DNA from 2 places in the Nocardioides albertanoniae genome. Region 2 is predicted to be linked to the other one. Evidence: riboswitches for the same ligand, from Rfam matches in the RefSeq annotation. Region 2 holds a riboswitch; the other holds the start of a gene.
The links. A riboswitch is a leader RNA that binds a small molecule or an ion and turns the genes downstream of it on or off. The one in region 2 is predicted to bind thiamine pyrophosphate.
Positions count from the first base shown of each region.

Region 1 (7,812 bases), 3.4 Mb from region 2:
CCCTCCTGCTGAGGGAGGCGGGAGGAGTCGCGGCCCGTCTGGACGGCGCTACGTATGACCCGACAGACCGGCGTGAAGGGCTCTTGGTGGCGGGCAGCCCTGAGGCATGGCGGGCAGCGAAGTCGGCGCTCGGACTCGGATGACACTCATCGCGATGCGCAGATAACCGGGTGCCGTCGGCCGCGGTTGAGTGGCAGCATCGTGCCCATGTCGCTGCCCACTCCCACGCTGATCACGGCCAGGCTGAGACTGCGGCCGTTCCTGGACTCGGATGTGGAGGAGCTCTTCGCGCTGCAGAGCGATGCTGAGGTGTTGCGCTACTGGGACTCGCCGCCGTGGACGGAGCGGTCACGGGCGGATCGGTTCATCGCGCGGTCTCATGAGATGGCGGCGGAGGGTAGTGGGGCGCGGGTCGTGGTCGAACGGGCTAACGATGCCGCGTTTCTCGGCTGGTGCACGCTGAATTCGTGGAACCCCGACTTCCGCAGCGCCTCGTTGGGCTACTGCCTCGGGAAGGCTGCCTGGGGACAGGGTTATGCGACCGAGGCCGCGGGGGCGCTGCTGGGATGGGCGTTCGAGGCGCTTGACCTCAATCGGGTGCAGGCCGAGGCCGACACCCGCAATGCTGCATCGGGCCGGGTGCTGGAGAAGCTCGGGTTCAGGCTGGAGGGCACATTGCGCGAGGACTGCGTCGTCGACGGCGTCGTCTCCGACTCGTGGGTCTTCGGGCTGCTCAGGCGAGAGTGGCGGCCGTAGCGCCTGTGGATAACCCCTGCGACACGCCGGGTGTCAGCGTGTCGCACGGGTCGTCAGGCGTACTCGTGGCCTGTCGGTCTGTGGGATACCCGGTCGACCGGGTATCCCACATCAGCGCTCCTTCGACCGCACCCTGATCCCGGTGAGGGGGATCGTGGTGGTGCCCGAGGGGTCGGTGAAGAAGTCGTTGCCCTCGCCGTCGACGACGATGAAGGCGGGGAAGTTCTCGACCTCGATCTTCCAGACGGCCTCCATGCCGAGCTCGGGGTATTCGAGCACCTCGACCGACTTGATGCAGTCCTGTGCGAGTCGGGCGGCGGGGCCGCCGATGGAGCCGAGGTAGAAGCCGCCGTAGGTGCCGCAGGCGTCGGCGACGACCTTGGAGCGGTTGCCCTTGGCGAGCATGACCATGGAGCCGCCGGCGGCCTGGAACTGCTCGACGTAGGAGTCCATCCGGCCGGCGGTGGTCGGGCCGAAGGAGCCTGACGCCATGCCCTCAGGGGTCTTGGCGGGGCCGGCGTAGTAGACCGGGTGGTCCTTCAAATAGGACGGCATCTCCTCGCCGGCGTCGAGGCGCTCCTTGATCTTGGCGTGCGCGATGTCGCGGGCCACGACCATGGGGCCGGTCAGCGAGAGGCGGGTCTTGATCGGGTGCTGCGAAAGCGTCGCCAGGATCTCCGACATGGGCTGGTTCAGGTCGATCGAGACGACCTCGCCGGCCGCGATTTCCTCGGCCATCCCGGCATCGGGCATGTACTGTGCCGGGTCGGTCTCGAGCTGCTCGAGGAAGACGCCGTCGCGGGTGATCTTGCCGAGCGCCTGCCGGTCGGCGGAGCAGGAGACGGCGATCGCCACGGGACACGAGGCGCCGTGGCGGGGGAGCCGCACGACGCGTACGTCGTGGCAGAAGTACTTGCCGCCGAACTGAGCCCCGATCCCGAACGACTGGGTCAGCTCGAAGACCTTCTCCTCGAGCTCGGTGTCGCGGAAGCCGTGGGCCGACATCGAGCCCTCGGTCGGCAGGTTGTCGAGGTAGTGCGCCGAGGCGTACTTCGCGGTCTTCAGCGCGAACTCCGCCGAGGTGCCGCCGATGACGACGGCGAGGTGGTACGGCGGGCAGGCCGCGGTGCCGAGCGAGCGGATCTTCTCGTCGAGGTAGGTCAGGATCCGGTCGGGGTTGAGGATCGCCTTGGTCTCCTGGAACAGGAACGACTTGTTGGCGCTGCCGCCGCCCTTGGCCATGAAGAGGAACTTGTACTCCGGCCCGTTCTCGCCCTCGGTGGTCGAGTAGATCTCGACCTGTGCGGGCAGGTTGGAGCCGGTGTTCTTCTCCTCGTACGTGGTCAGTGGCGCCAGCTGGGAGTAGCGGAGGTTGAGGTTGGTGTAGGCGTCGTAGACACCGCGCGAGACGGTCTCGGCGTCGTCGGAGCCGGTCAGCACGCCCTCGGACTTCTTGCCCATCACGATCGCGGTGCCGGTGTCCTGGCACATCGGCAGGATCCCGCCGGCGGAGATGTTGACGTTCTTGAGCAGGTCGAGCGCGACGAAGCGGTCGTTGCCGGAGGCCTCGGGGTCGTCGATGATCTTGCGCAGCTGCGCCAGGTGGGCGGGGCGGAGATACTGGTTGATGTCCTTCATCGCCTCCGCGGACAGCGCGCGGATCGCCTCGGGGTCGACACGCAGGAACTTGCGCCCGTCGACCTCGATCTCCTCCACCCCCTCGGTGGTGAGCAACCGATAAGGGGTCTCGTCCTTACCGGTCGGGAGGAGGTCGGAGTACCGGAACTCAACGTCAGCCACGGAACCGAATCGTACGCCGCCCGGGATGTCACAGATGGCGCGCGTCCCTCGTCTCGGTATCGAGCGCCCCACCACAGGGGCCGGATATCAGGAGGAGAGATGACTGCGACCCGGATTGCGCCGGCCGAGATCACCGGTTTCAAGGGGATGCTGATCAAGCGGTTCGCCAAGAAGATGCTGGGCCAGGTGCCGTCCTCGGTGGGCGTCTACTGGCACAACCAGAAGGTGCTGACGGGGATGTCGACCCTCGGCTCCAAGGTGAAGAAGTGGGACGCCAGCGACGAGCAGCTGAAGTCGTTCGCGCACATGGCTGTCGCCTCGGCGGTGGGGTGCAGCTGGTGCCTCGACTTCAACTACTTCGAGGCGCACAACCAGGGGCTCGACACGGTCAAGGCCCGGGAGGTGCCGCGCTGGCGCGTCTCCGAGGTGTTCACGCCGCTGGAGCGGGACGTGATGGCATACGCCGAGGAGATGAGCCGGGCCGAGCCGGCCGTCACCGACGAGATGGTGTCCGGGCTGGTCGCGCAGCTGGGCGAGGCGGCGGTGATCGAGCTGACCGCGGTCATCGCGTTCGCCAACTTCTCCACCCGCGCCAACGTGGCTCTGGGCATCGAGTCCGACGGCTTCGCGGAGGCTTGTCAGCTCAAGCCCCTCGCGCAGGTTGGTGGCAGCCGCTAGGGTGAGTTGCGAAACCTGACCACACGGGAGTCCGCGGCAGCGGGCTGAGAGGGAGCTGGAGCCGCTCCGACCGTCGCACCTGATCCGGATCATGCCGGCGAAGGAAGTGAAAGCTTTGTTGCTCCCCCGTATTTTCGCTCTGGTCTCCGCGACCGACGACCTCACGCTCCTGCCCGCCTTCGCCGAGCTCGGGATCGATGGGTTCCAGGTGCGCGACAAGACCGCGACGACCCGTGAGCTGCTGGCGCTGACGGCGTCGGTGATCGAGCGCGTCGAGGCGTACGCCGCGTGCGTGATCGTCGACGACCGGCTCGACGTGGCGCTCGCGGCCGGTGCGGCCGGCGTCCACCTGGGTGCCTCCGACCTGCCGGTGGCCGATGCTCGGCGGATCGCCGACGCGGCCTCTCCGGGGCTGGTCGTCGGGGCGACGTGCCGCGACCGCGCTGCGGTCGAGGCGGCCGCGGCCGACGGTGCCGACTACGCCGGCTTCGGGCCGGTCTTCGCCACCTCGTCGAAGGCCGGGCTTCCCGACCCGCTGGGCGTCTCCGCGGTCAGCGACGCTGCCGGAGTGCTCCCGTTGATCGCGATCGGCGGGATCTCGGCATCGTCCGCGGCGGAGGTGCGCGCCGCCGGCGCCCACGGGGTCGCCGTGATCGGCGGGCTCTGGCGACCACCCGACCCGTTGCTGGCCGCGAAGGAGCTCGTGGAAGCGGTCGGCTGATGCGGGCGCGGATCCTCGGCGCCGGGATCGTCGGGCTCTCGGTGGCCGACGAGCTGATCCGTCGTGGGCACGACGTCGAGGTGGTCGATCCGGCCCCGGGGTCGGGGGCCTCGTACGCCGCGGCCGGCATGCTCAGCCCGGCCGGTGAGGCCTGGCACGGGGAAGAGACCCTGACCCGGCTCGGCCTGGCGTCGCTCGCGCTCTGGCCGGAGTTCGCTCGGCGGCTCGGGGTCTCCGTGCACACCCGCGGCACGCTGCTGGCCGGAGTCGACGCCGGCGACGTTCAGCAGGTCGAGAGACAGCTGGCGGTGCTCGACCTCGCCGGGGTCGCCCACGAGCGGCTGGGGCGGCGGGAGCTGCTCGCTCGGGAGCCGGGGCTCGGCCGCATCGCTGGTGGGGCGTTCCTCTCGGACGACCATTCGGTCGACCCACGTGCGGTCGTTGCCGCGCTGCTCGATCGGGTCGGTGACCGTGTCGGTCCCGAGCGCCGTCCCGTCGGTCGAGCCGTGAGCGCTGGCGAGCGTGTCGAGACCAACACAGCCGCTGAGGTGACCGTCATCGCCACGGGCGCGAATCTCCCCGGGCCGTACGCACGTCTCATCCGGCCGGTGCGCGGCGACGTCGTGCGCGTTCGGACCCAGGAGCCGGTCGAGCGGACGGTGCGTGCGTGGGTGCACGGCGAGCAGGTCTACGTGGTGCCGAGGGTCGAGAGCGACGAGATGGTCATCGGCGCCACCTCCGAGGAGCGCGACGGGCCGTTGCTGCCGAGCGTCGAAGGCGTCTGGCGGCTGCTCGACCTGGCGCGCCGGGTGGTGCCCTCGCTCGACCGGGCGAGCGTGGTCGAGGTGACCTCGCGCGACCGGCCGGGCACGGCCGACAACCTCCCGCTGGTCGGGCCGACCCATGAGCCCGGGGTCGTGCTGGCCGCAGGAGCGTTCCGCAACGGGATCCTGCTGGCGCCGCTCATCGCACAGCAGGTCGCCGACCACGTCGAGACAGGTTCGGTGGAGCCCGCGGTGGATCCGCGTCGGTTCCGGATGAAGGAGGACGGATGAAGATCACCGTGAACAGCGAGCCGATGGAGGTCAGCGGCACGGTCGCCGACCTGCTCGAGGCCAGGACCGGTGACCGGCGACCGAGCGGGATCGCGGTCGCCGTCCACGAGGAGATCGTGCCCCGCGACGACTGGGTGCGATGGCCGCTTCAGGACGGCGACGTCGTCGAGATCGTGACGGCGGTGCAGGGCGGATGACGACACCTTCGACCGGCCTCACGATCGCCGGACGCGAGCTCTCCTCCCGCCTCTTCCTCGGCACCGGCGGCCTGCCCAACCTGGCGCTGCTCCCCGCTGTCATCGAAGCGGCCGAGCCGGGGCTGGTGACGGTCTCGATGCGGCGTACGTCCTCGACGGCGACCGGAGGACTGCTCGAGAAGGTGCGTGAGTCGGGCGTCCCGATCCTGCCCAACACCGCCGGCTGCCTCTCGGCGCGCGAGGCGGTGCTGACCGCCGAGCTCGCCCGGGAGGCGCTCGAGACCGACTGGGTGAAGCTGGAGGTGATCGGTGACGAGACCTCGCTGCTGCCCGACGCCGTCGAGCTCGTCGAGGCTGCCGAGCAACTGGTGCGCAAGGGCTTCACCGTCCTTCCGTACGCCACCGACGACCCCGTCCTCGCCCGTCGCCTCGAGGACGCCGGCTGCGCGGCGGTGATGCCGCTCGGGTCGCCGATCGGGTCGGGGCTCGGGATCTTGAACCCGCACGCCATCGAGGCTCTCGTGGCCGCCGTCGACGTGCCGGTCGTGCTCGATGCCGGCGTCGGGACCGCCTCCGACGCGGCCCTGGCGCTCGAGCTCGGCTGCTCCGCGGTGCTCGCCGCGACCGCGGTGACCCGCGCCGACGCCCCTGTCCAGATGGCCCGGGCCCTCCGGCTCGCCGTCGAGGCCGGCCTTGCCGCCCGCGGCGCCGGCCGGATCCCACGCCAAGCCGTCGCCCGGGCGTCCTCGCCGATGGAAGGCCGGATCGCATGAACACCCCACGACGTCCTCGCTCCGCTCCGGGCGCCGCGGGGACCCCGAACAGCATGAACACCCCACGACGTCCTCGCTCCGCTCCGGGCGCGGACCTGACGCTGCCGCGACTGCTGGTCCTCACCGACCGATCGCAGCTGCGCCTCGGCCGTGGGCTGCTCCCGACGCTGGCCGAGTGTGCCGAGGCCGGTCTGACCCACGTCGTGCTCCGCGAGCTCGACGAGCCCGCCGAGCAGCGCGCCAGGCTGGCCGAGCTGATCGCTGCGCTCGGTCTGAACGTCATCGCTGCCCGCACACCTCTGCCTGCTGCAGTGGGTGTGCACCTTCCCGCCTCCGCGAGCTGTAACACGTCGTTCGATGGACTACTCGCCCCATCAGAACGACCGGATAGTCCGTGTAACAGCGTGTTACACCTCGGCCGCAGCTGCCACAGCTCCGCCGAGGTCGCTCGAGCGGCCGAGGAGGGGTTCGACTACGCGATGCTGAGCCCCTACGCGCTGACCGAGTCCAAGCCCGGGTACGGGCCGCCGCTGGGACCGGGCGCGTTCCGGGAGCTTCCGCTGCCGACGTACGCACTCGGTGGGATCACCCCGGACAACGCCGCCGAGGCCGTCGACGCAGGTGCCCATGGGGTTTCCGTGATGGGCGCGGTGATGCGGGCGGAGGAGCCGGGTCAGGTCGTGCGCGATCTGCTCGCCGCCCTCGCCATCCCGAAGGTGGCTCCATGAACCCGCCGGTCGCGCTCACCATCGCGGGCACCGACTCCGGGGGAGCGGCGGGCACGGCGGCGGACCTGGCCACGTTCGCCGCGCTCGGGGTGCATGGCGCCTGCGTGATCACCGCTGTGACCGCCCAGGACACGACCGACGTCAGCGACATCCATCCGATCCCGGTCGCCACCCTCGAGGCACAGCTCCACGCGGTCTTCGACGATCTCCCCGTCGCGGCGGTCAAGACCGGCATGCTCGGCAGCGCCGAGGCGGTCGAGCTGGTCGCGCGCCTGTGCGCCGGCCGCCCGCTCGTCGTCGACCCCGTCCTCGTCGCCACCTCCGGTGCGGTGCTCGGCGGCGAGGACGTACGCCGCGCCTACCTCGACCACCTCCTCCCCGTCGCCACCGTCGTCACTCCCAACCTCGACGAGGCCCGGGCGCTGCTCGGCCACGACGGCTCGCCGGAGGAGCTCGCGGTTGCCCTCGCCGGCGTTCGCGGCCCGACCAGCGGGCGCGCCGTGATCGTCACCGGCGGCGACCCGGCCGCGACCGGCGAGTGCACCGACTGGCTCGCCGAGCCGGGCAAGCCGGCCGTCCCGATCAGCCACCCCGCCGTGCCCACGAGCAACGACCACGGCACCGGCTGCACCTACAGCTCGGCCCTGGCCGCACACCTCGCCCGCGGCGCACCCCTACGAGAAGCGGCGGAGCAGGCCGCCGCGTACGTCACCCGACAGCTCGCCATCAGCCAGTCCTGGACTCTCGGCCGCGGCCGAGGACCGATCGCCCACACCATCGGAGGAACACGATGACCGTCCACCCCGCCCACACCCGCCTCGAGCTCGGCGACCTCAAGGTCCCGGTGACCCGGGTCGCGCTGACCAACGGCGAGACCTTCGACCGCTACTGCACCGAGGGCCCGGGCTCGCTCCCGGAGCAGGGCCTCCCGCCGCGCCGCGACGAGTGGATCGACGAGCGAGGCGACACCGAGACCTACGGCGGCCGGGAGGCAGATCTGCGCGACAACGGCAAGGCAGCCGTGCGCCGCGGAGCCGCCAGCGACGAGTGGCAGGGCGAGCGCCGCCGGCCACGCCGCGGCACCAACATCTCGCAGATGCACTA
Region 1 covers NZ_VFOV01000001.1:3,864,316-3,872,127, reverse strand. The annotation lists gene FB381_RS18645 (inositol monophosphatase family protein) at 1-12, shown strand, start outside; gene FB381_RS24615 (inositol monophosphatase family protein) at 1-143, shown strand, start outside; gene FB381_RS18635 (GNAT family N-acetyltransferase) at 208-756, shown strand; gene FB381_RS18630 (fumarate hydratase) at 868-2,556, opposite strand; gene FB381_RS18625 (carboxymuconolactone decarboxylase family protein) at 2,656-3,234, shown strand; TPP riboswitch at 3,248-3,357, shown strand; gene FB381_RS18620 (thiamine phosphate synthase) at 3,353-3,955, shown strand; partial or broken gene FB381_RS18615 (FAD-dependent oxidoreductase) at 3,967-4,893, shown strand; gene thiS (sulfur carrier protein ThiS) at 5,007-5,207, shown strand; gene FB381_RS18605 (thiazole synthase) at 5,204-5,980, shown strand; gene FB381_RS18600 (thiamine phosphate synthase) at 6,034-6,708, shown strand; gene thiD (bifunctional hydroxymethylpyrimidine kinase/phosphomethylpyrimidine kinase) at 6,705-7,502, shown strand; gene thiC (phosphomethylpyrimidine synthase ThiC) at 7,499-7,812, shown strand, end outside.
Region 1: another riboswitch for thiamine pyrophosphate. It lies ahead of FB381_RS18620 (thiamine phosphate synthase); the one in region 2 lies ahead of FB381_RS02165 (thiamine ABC transporter substrate-binding protein).

Region 2 (7,812 bases):
TCTCGACCCGGATGGGCCGCTCGGTCGGCCCCTCCACGGGCACCAACGTGTGGGCATCGCTGGGCGTCGTACGCGAGCTGGTGGAGGCGGGCGAGCAGGGCAGCGTCGTCTCCCTGCTGTGCGACTCCGGCGAGCGCTACACCTCGTCCTACTACGACGACGCGTGGGTGAAGGAGAAGGGCATCGACCTGACCCCGTACGCCGCGGCCCTCGCCGACTACGAGCGCACCGGCGTGCTCGTCGACCCCTCCTGATCAGAGGTCGACTGCGCGAAGGATGCGTGCCAGATGCTCGTCGGCGTGGTCGACGAGCATTGCCGCGCTGTCGCCGCGGCACAGCGGCACCATCTTGCGTAGCCGATGTCTGTCCTTGCGTCCCAGCGAAGTGATGCGAAAGTCGCGGGCAGCGACCAGTGAAGCCAGCACCACGAAATCGACGCAGTGGCGAGAGGCCGCGCTGCCTCCGCCGAGATCGACGCGCGCTGCTGCCTTACCGACGAGCGCGCCGATCAAGTTGGGACGCAAGATGGTTCCGACTCGTCCCTCGACGGCGACGATCACAGCCTCGGTCCGAGCCAGCGCCTGAGTCGTCCCGGGTGAGGAGACTGTCGGGGCTCCGCCGACGCCAGTGCGAGACGCGGCGCGCTCCCCCACGCCTTCCGGGATGAGGACGTCGATCTGGGCCAGATCGCGACGCCACCGGTGTTGGTGGCCTTCGGCGCTGGTGTCAGCGGTGAAGCCCAGGTCGGCGAGCGCCGTCGTGAATCGGACGAGCATCAGGGGATCGGCACGGATGTTGATGACCGTGTCGGCGTCTGTCGTCGGGCGCGTCGGATAAGCGCCACGTTCAGCACAGTGCAGATGAACGAGCTGACCGCCGACGAGTGCCCAGTTCGCCGGGACCTTCGCGTGCAGCTCCATCATGGCGTGCCAGGACGCGGCCTGCGCATCATCCATCGGGGGCATGACGATCGGTTCGCTCATCGGTCGGCGGCGCTCCCCGGGCCGGCCGCGAGATCGCGCAGCGACTCGACGGCGCGGACAAGCTCGCGTGGGCCGCCGTGCTCTGCGAGATCGGCGGCGAGGAGCAGTTTTCGTGCCCGCTCATCGAGGTGCCGTGGTCGTGCGCCGGGAGCGAAGACATGCAGGACGACGTTGGCGCGGTCGCGGTCGACTTCGCTCAGCAGGTAGTCGTGCATGACGCCGTCGAGGTCATCTTTCAGTAGATACCCTTCGACGACGTCGCCGGCGCTGAGCCCTGACCCGGGATCCGAGAGCCCTGATCGCAGGATGCGGTGATCGCCGCGTAGGTCGGGCAGATCAGGCACCGAAGCATGGAAGCTGCGACGGGCGGCGCGATTGCGAAGTGCCCTCGACAGCATCCTGGCAACCTCGCGCTCGTTGTCGACATCTTCGGCCGCACCCAGCAGGGCCCGGAGGCGAGACCGCGCCCGAGAGCGATCGGGAGCTGCGAGATCACCGAGCCAGGAAGGGTCGCCGGAAGCGACCGCCACCAGTGCCCATGCTGACCGTGCGGACAGGGGCCGTCCGGGCTTGTGGGAGTCGGCGACGCGGCGCAGATCCTTGTCGTCGATGATCCAACGGCCGCCAACGCGCTCGGCGGGCAAGGATCCGTCTCGGATCCGTTGGTGGATGCGCTGTGGGCCGACGGCGAGTCGCTCGGCGGCTTCCGCGACACTGAGTCGGGCCATTGCCTGAATCCTTTAAAGTCATCGATGATTGCGGAAATACTATCGAAATCTCTAGGTTTCAGGCAATATATCGATGAGCGCTTCGCCGACTACGAGCGCACCGGCGTGCTCGTCGACCCCTCGTGACGCGCCCAGGTTCGTAGCCCCAGGGTGATCAGTGCCCACACACCGGCGACGATGACGATCTCGCTGACGATGTAGAAGGGCCACGGGCCGAGCAGGTCGAGCATCGAGGCCGTCGGTGGCTTGTAGCGCAGGTAGCCGTAGTTGGCGTCGAGCACGAGGTTGAGGGCGTACGCCGCGACGGCCCATGCCGCCGTGGTCGCGACGGTCCAGCCGTAGTCACGCCAGTGCGGCAGCAGCCCGAGGCCGAAGACCAGGTAGACGGCGGCGAGCACGACCATCAGGTGCAGGCCCCAGTAGGTGAGGTAGCTGACGTCCGGGAAGTCCTTCACGTCGGGCGTGAAGACGCCCTGGGTGGTCAGCGTGAGACCCCAGAAGCAGGCCAGCGCCGTCGGATAGGGGCGGTGGGTCCACAGCGCGACCGCTGCCGCGACCCACGCCAGGTCGCACAGCTGGAGCGGGAGGTCGATGAAGAGGTCGAAGTCGGTGACCCACTCGTGGGCCTGCAGCGGGATGGTCGTCAGGGGGATCGCCAGCGCGAAGCCTCTGGAGAACCTCGATGGTCTCCCGTACGCCCGCTGGCGCCTGCCCAGCCGGACGACCACCACGATCCCCGCAGCCAGCAGGGCCAACGGCACGAGGTGGGTCAGGCCGTACGCCTCCATGTGGGAAGTCTGACCCACCGACGACGGCCTGGACGACAAGCCGGAAAAAAGTTCTCGCGAATCCGCGTCATGCGATGACGGGTGGGCCGTTCCATCGGCGTGAGGGCGTTCGCCGGTGGGGGCGGACGACCCTCCGACACCAGGGTTGGTGGTTGATCCGGGGGGATCCGCCAGCTCGGTGGCTGTCCCTCTGAGTGCACACCGCGGGGGTGGTGTGCAACCAGAGGGACGCCTTGGTTTTCGGGGCCCTTACGCCTTCGTGCCGCTGACCGCGGTCGCGTAGGTCTCCTCGTCGTGCCGGATCTCCGCGGCGAGCCCCTGGTCCCGCATCAGCCCCGCGGCGATCGGAGCCTGATCCTCCCCGGCCTCGACGACGAGAATCCCGCCGGGCACCAGGTGATCCGGCGCCTGCGCGATCACGCGACGTTGGACGTCGAGCCCGTCCTCGCCGCCGTCGAGGGCGACCCGGTGCTCGTGGTCGCGGGCCTCGGGCGGCATGTCGGCGATCCGCGTCGTCGGGACGTAGGGCGCGTTGGCCAGGATCACGTCGAAGACGAGATCGCGGGGGAGCGGGTCGAAGAGGTCACCGAGGAGCACCTGGCCGCGAGCCGGCAGATTCGTCCGGGCGCAGTCCACGGCCGCCGGGTCGATGTCGGTCGCCCACACCTCGACCCCCGACACCCGTGCTGCGACGACCGCGCCGAGGGCACCGGTGCCGCACCCGAGGTCGAGCACGACCGGTCGCCGGGCCTGCCGCGACGGCCGCCCGAGGTGATCGACCGCCAGCTCGACCATCAGCGCCGAGCGCTGCCGAGGCACGAACACGCCGGGCGCCACCCGGACCCGGAGCCCGCAGAGCTCGGCCCAGCCCAGGACCGCCTCCAGCGGCTCGCCCGCCACGCGGCGTACGACCATGGCTTCTCGTTCCTGGGGCGAGACGGCCTCGCCCAGCAGCAGTGCCGCCTCCTCCTCGGCGAAGACACAGCCGGCCGCGCGCAGGCGCGCGACGAGCCCAGGACCAGGGGCTGGGTCACGAGCGGGGGAGGTCATTGGAGAAGATTGTCATGTGGACGCCCTGACTCCGATCGGTTTCATCGTCGCGGGCTATGCCGCCCTCGTGACGGTCGCGGCCGCGCTCGGCGTCGCGCTGAAGGCACCGCGGCCGAAGTGGCTCGACCAGCTCGCGTGGATGCTGGAGGTCTTGGCGCTCGTGCTCGCGCTCGGTGCGCTGGCCGGCTGGTCAGCCGGTCGCAAGCCGGAGTCGCTCTCGACCTTCCTGGGATACCTCGGCGCGCTGGTGTGCCTGATGCCGCTGGCGCTGCAGACCATGCGCGGCGACCGCTCGCCCTGGTCCTCGGGCGTGATCGCGGCGGCTGCCCTGGCGGTCGGGGTCGTCGCCGTGCGCGTCATGATGGTGCGATGAGTACCCCACGACGTCCTCGCTTCGCTCCGGGCGCCGCGGGGACCCCGAAAGGCGTGAATACCCCACGACGGCCCCGCTCCGGTCCGCACCTGGTGCTGCTGACCGTCTACGCGATCTTCGTGCTCGCGGCGGGAGCACGCTCGTTGGTGCAGGTCATCACGGAGTTCGAGGTGGCACCGGTCGCCTACTCGCTGTCCGTGGTCGCGGCGGCCACCTACGTCGCGGGCTGGTTCGCGATCCGCCGCGCGGCCAACGGCTCGACCGGTTTCGCCCGGATCATGCTCTGGATCGAGCTGGCGGGGGTGCTCGTCGTGGGCACGCTGTCGCTCACCGTGACGTCGTGGTTCCCGGACGCCTCGGTATGGTCGAAGTTCGGCAGCGGATACGGTTTCGTACCGGCGCTGCTGCCGATCCTGGGCCTCCTCTGGCTCTGGAAGGTCAAACCGAAGGAGACCGATGAGCCAGTCGACAGCAACCGCGATCTCGCCTGACTCGGGGGAGCACTGGTCCGCCCCGGGTGCGTGGACGGTCGCCGACGGCATCCACCGGATCCCGCTGCCGCTGCCGATGGACGGGCTCAAGGCGGTCAACATCTACGTCCTCGAGGGCGCCGACGGGCTCTCGCTCGTCGACGGCGGTTGGGCGATCACCGAGGGGCGCTCGGCCCTGGAGGCGGGGCTTGCGAAGCTCGGCTTCGAGTTCGGCGACATCCGCCGGTTCCTGGTCACCCATGTGCACCGCGACCACTACACGCTCGCCTCGGTGCTCGGCGGTGAGTTCGGCGCGGAGGTGCTGCTCGGCGCCGGCGACCGGCCCACGCTCGAGCTCACCAACGGTGACCTCGACGGCTGGATCTCGACCGACCGGCTGCTCGCTCACGCGGGTGCTCACGAGCTGGCCGAGGTGTGGGCGGCCAACCCGCCTCCCGCGCCCGACCTGGCCCACTGGCGGATGCCCGATCAGTGGCTCGACGGCGACGTACGCCTCTCCGTCGCCGGTCGCGAGCTCGACGCCGTGCACACCCCTGGCCACACCCAAGGCCATTACGTCTACGCCGACGCCGCGGCCGAGATCCTGTTCGCCGGCGACCACGTGCTGCCGACGATCACTCCCTCGATCGGCTTCGAGCCGGTGCCCGTCGTCGATCCGCTCGGCGACTTCATGGCGTCGCTGACGAAGGTGCGTTCGATGCCCGATCTGCGACTTCTGCCCGCCCACGGGCCGGTCGCCGACTCGTCGCACACGCGCGTCGACGAGCTCCTGGCCCACCACGAGGACCGGCTCGCGCAGAGCCTGGCGTCGCTGCGGGCCGGCCGGAGCTCGGCGCTCGAGGTGGCCAACGATCTCGGCTGGACCCGCCACGAGCGTGCCTTCAGCGAGCTCGACTTCTTCAACGCCGGCCTGGCCGTCATGGAGACCAAGGCTCACCTCGAGCTGCTAGCCGCCCGCGGTCAGGCGAGCCGTGAGGAGACCGAGGCGGGCATCACCTTCGCGATCAGCGGGTGAGCCGCATCGGGATGTGCGGGATCCCGTCCTCGAGGAACTCCTCGCCGTCCTTGACGAAGCCGAACGTCGCATACCAGCCGGCGAGCGGAGCCTGGGCGTCGAGCACGACGGCGCGGTCGGACGTCGCCTCGACGGCGGCGGTCATCATGACGTCGGAGAGGCCCTTGCCGCGGTAGGCAGGGGCGAGCACGACCCGGCCGATCCGCCACACGTCGCCGTCGTCGAGGATCCGTGCGGTGCCGGCGACCCGGTCGCCGTCGCTGAGCACCACGTGGAGCGTGCCCGGCTCGTGGTCGCGACCGTCCAGGTCGGGATACGGGCAGTCCTGCTCGACGATGAAGATCTCCTGGCGCAGCTGCCACAGGGCGTACGCGGTCTTCGGGCTCAGGTCGTCGAACGACGAGATGTTCACGCTGGTCACGCTGGGAGTCTGACACGTCCCCGGTGGCCTCGACGTGCCCGGTCACCGGTAGGGTGAACCACGACAGACAGGGGAGGCCGGGAGGCCTGAGAGTGCGGACGCCACGGGCCGCAGACCCTCCGAACCTGCTCCGGTTGACACCGGCGAAGGGAGTCAGAGTGCGCAAGCGTAGGCCTGCCATCACTGCCACTGCGATCGCTGCGGTCTCGGCGCTGCTGCTCGGCGCGTGCGGGAGCACGTCCACCGAGCCCGACAGCAAGCCGTCCGGCGGCGCCGACGACAAGTCGGTGGTGCTGCTGACCCACGACAGCTTCACGCTGCCGAAGGAGGTGCTGGCCGAGTTCAAGGAGAAGACCGGCTACACCGCGGAGATCCGGCACGCGGGCGACGGTGGCGAGCTGACCACCAAGATCGCCATGGACACCGGCAACCCCGACGGCGACGCCGTCTTCGGGCTCGACAACACCTTCGCCAGCCGGGCGATCGACCAGGGTGCGCTGGAGTCCTACACGCCGGCCAAGGTGCCCGAGGGCGTCTCCGAGTTCGACCTTCCCGGCGACGACGACCACTTCCTCACCCCGGTCGACAACGGCAGCGTGTGCGTCAACGTCGACACCGAATGGTTCGCGGCGAAGAAGCTGGCGCCGCCGAGGTCGCTCGACGACCTGGCGAAGCCGGCGTACAAGGATCTGCTGGTCACCCCGGGTGCGGCGACGTCGACGCCGGGGATGGCCTTCCTGCTCGCGACGATCGCCGAGTACGGCGAGGACGACTGGGAGTCCTACTGGGGCAAGCTGATCGACAACGGCGCCAAGGTCGTCGACGGCTGGGACCAAGCCTACTACTCCGACTTCACCCAGGGCGGCGGCAAGGGCAAGCGCCCGATCGTCGTCTCCTACGACTCCTCGCCGGCGTTCACCCTCGAGGACGGGAAGTCGACGACCGCGGCCCTGCTCGACACCTGCTTCCGACAGGTCGAGTACGCCGGCGTGCTCAAGGGCGCCGACCACCCCGAAGGCGCCCAGGCGCTGATCGACTTCCTGCTCACCGACAGCGTCCAGGAGGCACTGCCGGAGAGCATGTACGTCTTCCCCGTCTCTTCGAGCGCCCAGCTGCCCGCCGACTGGGCCAAGCACGCCAAGCAGCCGACCTCGCCGCTCTCCGTCGACCCCGAGGAGATCGAGGAGAACCGGGAGGCCTGGCTGGCGACGTGGAGTGACACGATCGCGCAGTGACCTCTCGCTTGGGGAGCCCCACCCGCCGCGCCGTGTCCGGACGCATCGGGACCCTGATCGCACTCGCCGCCATCCCGGTGGCGGTGCTGGCGGTCTTCTTCGTGCTGCCGGTCACCGGGATGGTGCAGCGCGGCTTCATGGCCGACGGGGCCTTCGACCCCGCGGTCGTGATCCGGGTGCTCGAGCGGTCAGAGATCCAGCGGGCGCTCTGGTTCACGCTGTGGTCCTCGGGGCTGGCGACGATGTTGAGCGTCGCGCTGGGGCTGCCGGCGGCGTTCGCGCTCAGCCGGCTGAGCTTCCCGCTGCAGCGGGTGATCCGGGCGGGGCTGCTGGTGCCGTTCGTGCTCCCGACGGTGGTCGTCGGTGTCGCCTTCCGTGAGCTCATCGGCGAGGCGGGAGTCCTGGCATTCCTGGGGCTCGACGGCACACCGACCGCGATCATCCTGGGCCTGGTCTTCTTCAACGCCTCGGTGGTGATCCGTGCGGTCGGGGCGGCCTGGGAGTCGCTCGACCCGCGCCCGGGCGAGGCGGCTTCGGCGCTGGGTGCTGGGCCGGTGCGGGTGTTCATGACGATCACGCTGCCGGCGCTGCGTCCCGCGATCGTGTCGGCCGCGTCGGTGGTCTTCCTCTTCTGCGCCACCGCCTTCGGGATCGTGCTCACCCTCGGTGGGGTCCGCTACAACAGCATCGAGACCGAGATCTACAAGCTGACCTTCACGCTCTTCGAC
Region 2 covers NZ_VFOV01000001.1:438,763-446,574, forward strand. The annotation lists gene cds1 (L-cysteine desulfhydrase Cds1) at 1-254, shown strand, start outside; gene FB381_RS02125 (hypothetical protein) at 255-983, opposite strand; gene FB381_RS02130 (helix-turn-helix domain-containing protein) at 980-1,711, opposite strand; gene FB381_RS23785 (hypothetical protein) at 1,649-1,837, shown strand; gene FB381_RS02135 (YwaF family protein) at 1,801-2,517, opposite strand; gene FB381_RS02140 (putative protein N(5)-glutamine methyltransferase) at 2,749-3,549, opposite strand; gene FB381_RS02145 (hypothetical protein) at 3,566-3,922, shown strand; gene FB381_RS02150 (hypothetical protein) at 3,976-4,413, shown strand; gene FB381_RS02155 (MBL fold metallo-hydrolase) at 4,379-5,428, shown strand; gene FB381_RS02160 (GNAT family N-acetyltransferase) at 5,418-5,849, opposite strand; TPP riboswitch at 5,909-6,018, shown strand; gene FB381_RS02165 (thiamine ABC transporter substrate-binding protein) at 6,008-7,084, shown strand; gene FB381_RS02170 (ABC transporter permease) at 7,081-7,812, shown strand, end outside.